3 regions of the Salinimonas sediminis genome follow, and region 1 is predicted to be linked to each of the others. Evidence: predicted binding sites of a transcription regulator. Region 1 holds the regulator's gene; each other region holds the start of a gene.
The links. The regulator sigma-54, encoded in region 1, starts transcription at its own class of promoters, with help from an activator protein. The targets are predictions, from matches to a motif close to GTTGGCACGNNNNTNGNNT.
Positions count from the first base shown of each region.

Region 1 (2,280 bases):
GGTAAAATCTTAATTGATGATAACGAGCTTACCCACCAGCCAATGCACGAACGGGCGCGCCAGGGAATCGGCTATCTGCCGCAGGAAGCATCGATATTTCGTAAATTAACAGTACACGAAAATATCATGGCTATTTTGCAGACCCGCAGCGGGCTTTCCGCTACCAAAAGAGAAGAAGAAGCTGACGCGCTACTTGATGAATTCAATATCAATCATATACGTAATAGTACCGGTATGAGTTTGTCAGGCGGAGAACGCCGCCGGGTAGAGATTGCCCGGGCATTAGCGGCTAATCCGCAGTTTATTTTGTTGGATGAGCCATTTGCCGGTGTTGACCCAATATCGGTAAATGATATAAAGAAAATCATCCAGCATCTGCGCGACAGAGGCATAGGGATCCTCATTACAGACCATAACGTACGGGAAACCCTGGATGTATGTGAAGAAGCCTACATCGTAAGTCACGGAGAGCTCATCGCCCAAGGTAGTGCGGAGCAAGTATTAAGCAACCAGAAAGTACGTGATGTATACCTAGGTGAGCAATTCAAGCTATAGTAAGGTATGAGTGACATTGTCATACCTGTGGTTCACCGCTTAAGTACACGCGTACCCGAGTTTAAAATAAGACGTAGATGAAACCATCTTTACAACTAAAATTTAGTCAACAGTTAACCATGACCCCGCAGTTGCAGCAGGCTATTAAGCTATTGCAGCTGTCGACTCTTGATCTTCAGCAGGAAATTCAGGAAGCCCTGGATTCAAACCCCTTGTTAGAGGTAGATGAAAGCAGTGATAACGATATTACCGAAAAAAATAATATCGATAATGACAACGACAATGTAGAAGCCACTGCCAGCACCAGCGACAACATGGACTCGGGCGAAGCGATGGAGAAAAATGATTTACCCGACGAGTTGCCTATCGACAGTACCTGGGATGAGTATTATTCAGCGTCCTCAGCCCCTGCCCCCGGCCCGGGCAGTGACGAAGATCAAATTTTTCAGGGCGAAACCACCGAGAATATTCAGGACCATCTGCTCTGGCAAATGCGTTTAACGCACTTTTCGGATACCGACCGCGCCATCGCGATGGCGATTATTGACTCGATCGACGAGTCAGGCTATTTAACCGTATCGGTAGAAGATATTCTGCAAAGTGTGAATAGCGAAGACGCCGAAGAAGTTATCGAAGAAGATGAAGTTGAATGTGTGTTGAAACGTATTCAATTATTCGACCCACTTGGTTCGGGATCGCGCAGCCCGCAAGAGTGTTTGCTGGTTCAGCTACGCCAGTTCGCTATCGACACGCCTTGGCTGGAAGAAGCCAAAATGCTGTTACAGGATTATTCAGACTTATTGGGCAGCAAAGATTATCGTACCTTAATGCGCAAAACGAAGCTGAAAGAAGATGAACTGCGTGAAGCAATGCGGTTGTTGCAGACGCTAAACCCTCGTCCAGGTAGTGCATTAATTACAAAAGAACCCGAATACGTGATTCCGGACGTATCAGTTACTAAGCGCAATGGACGATGGGCAGTTGAGCTCAACCCTGACAGTTTGCCAAAGCTTAGCGTAAACCAGCAATATGCTGCGATGAGCCGCCGCGCCAGAAACAGTAGCGACTCACAATTTATTCGCTCGCACATGCAAGAAGCAAAATGGTTTATTAAAAGCCTTGAGTCACGAAATGATACGCTGCTTAAGGTAGCCAACTGCATAGTGCAGCAACAAATGGGCTTTTTTGAACATGGCCCGGAAATGATGAAACCAATGGTTTTAAACGATGTCGCAGAAATGGTAGATATGCATGAGTCGACAATTTCCCGGGTAACTACCCAGAAATATATGCATACACCGCGCGGTATTTTTGAATTGAAATATTTCTTTTCAAGCCACGTGGCGACAGAATCTGGTGGTGAGTGCTCCTCTACCGCCATACGTGCACTAATTAAGAAGCTGGTGGCTGCCGAGAAACCTAGCAAACCACTTAGCGATAGCAAAATTGCTCAGTTGTTGGCCGAGCAAGGTATAAAAGTTGCCCGGCGAACAATAGCAAAATATCGGGAATCGTTATCGATCCCACCGTCGAACCAACGCAAAAGCCTGATTTAGTAGGGCTTGCTCACAATAAGGAAGACGAACTATGCAAATCAATCTTACTGGTCATCATATTGAGATCACTGACTCTTTGCGTACTTATGTCGATACAAAATTCAGCAAATTAGAGCGTCATTTTGACCATATTTCTAATGTTCATGTCATTTTAAATGTCGAGAAACTG
Region 1 covers NZ_CP031769.1:716,433-718,712, reverse strand. Annotated here, with positions in the region: gene lptB (LPS export ABC transporter ATP-binding protein) at 1-555, shown strand, start outside; gene D0Y50_RS03235 (RNA polymerase factor sigma-54) at 633-2,111, shown strand; gene hpf (ribosome hibernation promoting factor) at 2,143-2,280, shown strand, end outside.

Region 2 (2,280 bases), 1.9 Mb from region 1:
AAACGTTAAAAATTATTGTGTGGAACCAGGCGGTAGTTATTTTACCGCCCCATGTTATGCTTCTATTTTTGATAGCCCTTGATTAATAGCCCTTTGATTAATACCCCTGCTGGTTAATCCCCTTTTTATTTAATAGCTTTTTTGTTTAACCCGGGCACATTCTTTTGACTACCGCTTCTCTAACGTATTTACAAACCCAGGACACCGGCTTTTAGAACACGGGAAGGTGCATAATAGCGCGCTGCCGCGGTATGAAATTTGGTGCCCGTTTATAAATTTCATGCGGGTATATATGAAGAGAGTAGTACGTTTACCCCGTTCGGTGATCGGGTAGCCTATGAAAGTATAAATAAACAGGATCAATAGACTTCGGCTCTTTTCGCTTGCGCACGAAGACAGGGATCCCCGTGTTTTTAATGTCCACCATCTCATTGGGCGAAAAACACGGTTGTTTGGTTAGTCACTGGAACACGGTAAAAACACAACTAGTCCTTTGTTGACGTTATATGCTTATATCTTTGTTGGTTATGCCCCTACTCCAACTTGCGTACAGCGCCTAAACTAACCGGCTGTTGTGTGTAACGGCTTAGCGCCCCTTGCTTTAGCGCCGCTTAACCAGTGTATTGCCACTATGTTTCGTCAGCCTACCAATAGAATTGGTCTGATATTTTAGAGCTCGGTTTTGTTTGATTGTAGTGTTGTTTGTTCTCGATTTTGTTTGAGCCTCAGGCTCGTGCACTAAGTTCAAAAGTACCAGCACGTAGCGAAAGGGTCGGACGGCTGCAATTATGTGAGCACTCACAGTTTATGCGCAGCTAACACTATCTTTGCATGGTTCTGTTATATCCTTATCACCAGGTTAGTTCAGCGTCTTTCACCCGCCACTTTTTTTTATTGCCATCTGTATCTGTCGGGTTTGGGCTGCGAGAGTGACTTCGCTGGCGTAGGCCTGAACATACGTGGTATGGTGCTGCGCTTGCGCCGCTACATTTGCAAAAGGTTGCAAAGCCATGCTGAATTTATCGAAATAAAATATCTACCAAGGAATAAGGCAGATACGCTGACAGCGTTTTGGGTAGCTACAACAAGTTTGCTAACAGTATGATTCGATTAAATTTAGCGTTATTTATATGGATATATAAGAAATTCGCAATATTGCGCTGTTTTATTTGTAACCAACGTGTAAAAAGTGCATAGTGCTTGTAACCCTGAACAGGCCTGTACCTTTATTACTACCCACCAACATGAAACGTTTTTAATAAACCTTTGAATAATAAAGGATTATTATTGTGGCACGATAAAAGCATATATTATTATGACTTTTAAGGAAGCAATACGAGGATATACTCATGTTAGGTTGGGCCATTACATTTTTTATCATCGCCATTATTGCAGCAGTTTTTGGCTTTGGCGGCATTGCCGGCGCAGCAACAGGCATTGCCCAATTTTTGTTTTTCGTATTTGTCGCATTATTAGTGATTTCACTTATCGCGAATGCGTTACGTGGTAAATCACCAAAAGTATAAATTATTAATCAAGGAGCAAGGACTATGTTGTCGTACAAAAATTTACTAAAAACCCTTCTGGTAGCTGGTTTCGCCTTTTCTCTGGCCGCGTGTGATGACGGCGGAGCAGAAAATGCTGGTGAGAAACTGGATGAGGCAGTAAATGATGCAGGTAACGCTGTTGAAGATACTTGCGAAGACGTAAAAGAAGGCATGAAATCAGAAGACGAAGATTGTTAATCTGATTGAGCTTTAAAAAACCCGGCCTTTGTGCCGGGTTTTTTGTGGCTCGAATTTGTTTTATCCGCTGAGCGTCTTCAGTAGGTTACTTTTCACCAGCGAAGTTTTTCTATTTCCGGTAAAAACACTGCGTTGAGATTACATCTCCGGTATTTTTATTTCTGTGCCATCTACCGCATGACCCCGTGGATCCCAATCATTACATGCCTGTATCAATAAGCATGCGCCCTGCCCGTGTAAGTAGCCTCCAAGAATATAAAAATTACTCCCGTGCCAGCGAAACCGAGACGCTTGATTGGCGAAATCTTCACGAGGCTTTTAAGCCAGGCCAGGCCCGTCATTGTCTGTTAACCCTGCTCCCGACAGGCGTTTCGCCATTGGTGTCGACTATCCGCAATAGGAAAACCGCGGCGTCTTGAATATTGTCGGCTATGGCTTTCAGGTCTCTACCGTTCAAATAGTGCCGCTAACGCTATATGGCTGTCTTGTATAGGCCTAGCTGAGGCAAAGGACTTAAATCAGCGGAAGCTCTGTA
Region 2 covers NZ_CP031769.1:2,627,883-2,630,162, forward strand. Annotated here, with positions in the region: gene D0Y50_RS11755 (DUF1328 domain-containing protein) at 1,350-1,526, shown strand; gene D0Y50_RS11760 (hypothetical protein) at 1,551-1,745, shown strand.
Region 2: the regulator sigma-54 is predicted to act here: its motif matches at 1,289-1,307, upstream of D0Y50_RS11755 (DUF1328 domain-containing protein).

Region 3 (2,280 bases), 2.0 Mb from region 1:
GTAAAAAAGTCGCCAAGGCGATTAAATGGACGCAGGTAGCCGAGGTGGTAGGCCAGTCAAAAGAGTGGAGTACCGCAGCTTGCCTTGGACAGATGGCCATGAACAAACAACAGGCTGAAGCGGTGGGGGCGTTGTTTGAACTGGAGGATGAAGCGATCGCCTGGTTACAAATAGCTCCCTATAAAGGTTCGCTACCTACGGCCGTGCCAACCGATCCGCTGATTTATCGCTGGTATGAGCTCATTAGTGTGTATGGCACCACATTGAAAGAACTGATTCACGAAGAATTTGGCGACGGAATTATGAGTGCCATAGATTTTTCGATGGATCTTAATCGCGAAGCCGACCCTAAAGGTGACCGGGTCAAAGTGGTAATGTCGGGAAAATTCCTCCCTTACAAAACTTATTAGTTGAGTCGGTACGCTAAGGGAAGACATAACACCTATTGCACAGGGTTGGCGCAATGACACCAAAACAGTGCGCCAAAAACAAATGGGCCCGGTGAAATGCTGGCTAAGTTACTGATTTTTAGTAAGCGTAGTGTTGGCACCAAACTTGATACAGTAATAACAAATCCCGTTATATCGCGTTAGTTGTTGCCGCATTTACCCAGCCATGCTGCTTGTGGGTAACCGGCGAGACTAAACGTTATATTCTACATTACATAGCTGACTGCCGGTTATAGCCGGTCAGTCAGGGCAACGAAGCCCATGCTCACCTTCGCCGGTGATCATGGGTTTTTTTATGCCTAAAAAGGAGTGAATCATGACAGCAGACAATTCAGTCATCCGGGTAGTGGTAGTAGGTAATGGCATGGTGGGGCACCACTTTGTAGAGAGCCTGATTAACAGTGGTCAGCCGGCGCATATCACCGTGCTAAGCGGCGAACCTCGATTGGCCTACGACCGGGTGCATTTATCTTCATGGTTCACCGGCAGCCGCGCCGAGGACCTGGCATTGACGGATGAAGCAACGTATCAGCAGTGGGGTATCAATTATGTATTAAATGCCAAAGTCGAAGGCATTGACCGCACCCAGAAATTGGTGACTACACAGCAACAGTCTTATCACTACGATGTTTTAGTTCTGGCGACTGGATCTTACCCGTTTGTACCGCCTATCCCTGGCAGCGATCAGCCCCATTGTCTGGTATACCGCACGATAGAAGATTTACAGGCTATTGAAGAGAGCGCTGCGCAAAGCAAGGTTGGCGTGGTAGTGGGGGGCGGCTTATTAGGGCTTGAAGCGGCCAACGCTCTGAAACAAGCAGGACTGAAAACCCATGTGGTTGAATTCGCTGCACAGTTAATGGCAGTGCAACTGGACGAGGGCGCCGGCACTTTGTTACGGGAAAAAATTGAAGCGCTTGGCGTGACGGTGCATACCCAAAAATCCACTCAGGTTATTGAGCAGGGGCAAGAGTGTCGCTACCGCATGGTCTTCGCAGATGGCAGCTTTTTAGAAACCGATATGATTCTGTTTTCTGCTGGCATCCGGCCCAGCGATCAATTAGGGCGTGAAGCGGGGCTTGGCATAGGCGAACGTGGCGGTATTGTAATCAATAATAAATGCCAAACGGATGATCCTGCTATTTATGCGATTGGAGAATGTGCCCTGTGGGAGAACCGTATCTACGGGTTGGTGGCCCCCGGTTACACCATGGCGCGGGCGGCTGTGGCCAGCATCGCTGGTGAAGAACTGGACTTTGCCGGCGCGGATATGAGCACCAAGCTAAAGTTAATGGGAGTCGAGGTTGGCTCAATTGGCGATGCCCACGCCAGAACGCCAGGTGCGCAATGTTATACCTATCATAATCAACCCCAGGGCGTGTATAAAAAGCTGATTGTCGATGCAAACCACAGCAAGGTGCTGGGGGCAGTATTGGTAGGGGATACCAGCGACTACGACACCTTATTACAGTATTGCCTGAATGATATGGCATTACCGCAGACTCCGGAAACGCTGATTCTGCCGGCCAGTGGCGAGAAACCTGCTTTGGGGGCCGACGCCTTGCCGGCCACTGCCACCATTTGTTCATGCCATAATGTGGCTAAAAGCGATATTGTTGAAGCTATTGAAGGAGGCTGTGCCAGCCTTGGCGAGATAAAAGCCTGTACGAAAGCAAGTTCTGGATGCGGGGGGTGTACCGCACTGCTTAAAAATGTCGTCGACAGTGAATTTGAAAAGCGTGGAGTGGCTGTGTCCAAAGCGCTTTGTGAGCACTTTAACCATACCCGGCAAGAATTATTTCACCTGGTAAAAATTGAACAGATTCGTTCC
Region 3 covers NZ_CP031769.1:2,717,222-2,719,501, reverse strand. Annotated here, with positions in the region: gene cynS (cyanase) at 1-410, shown strand, start outside; gene nirB (nitrite reductase large subunit NirB) at 766-2,280, shown strand, end outside.
Region 3: the regulator sigma-54 is predicted to act here: its motif matches at 543-561, upstream of nirB (nitrite reductase large subunit NirB).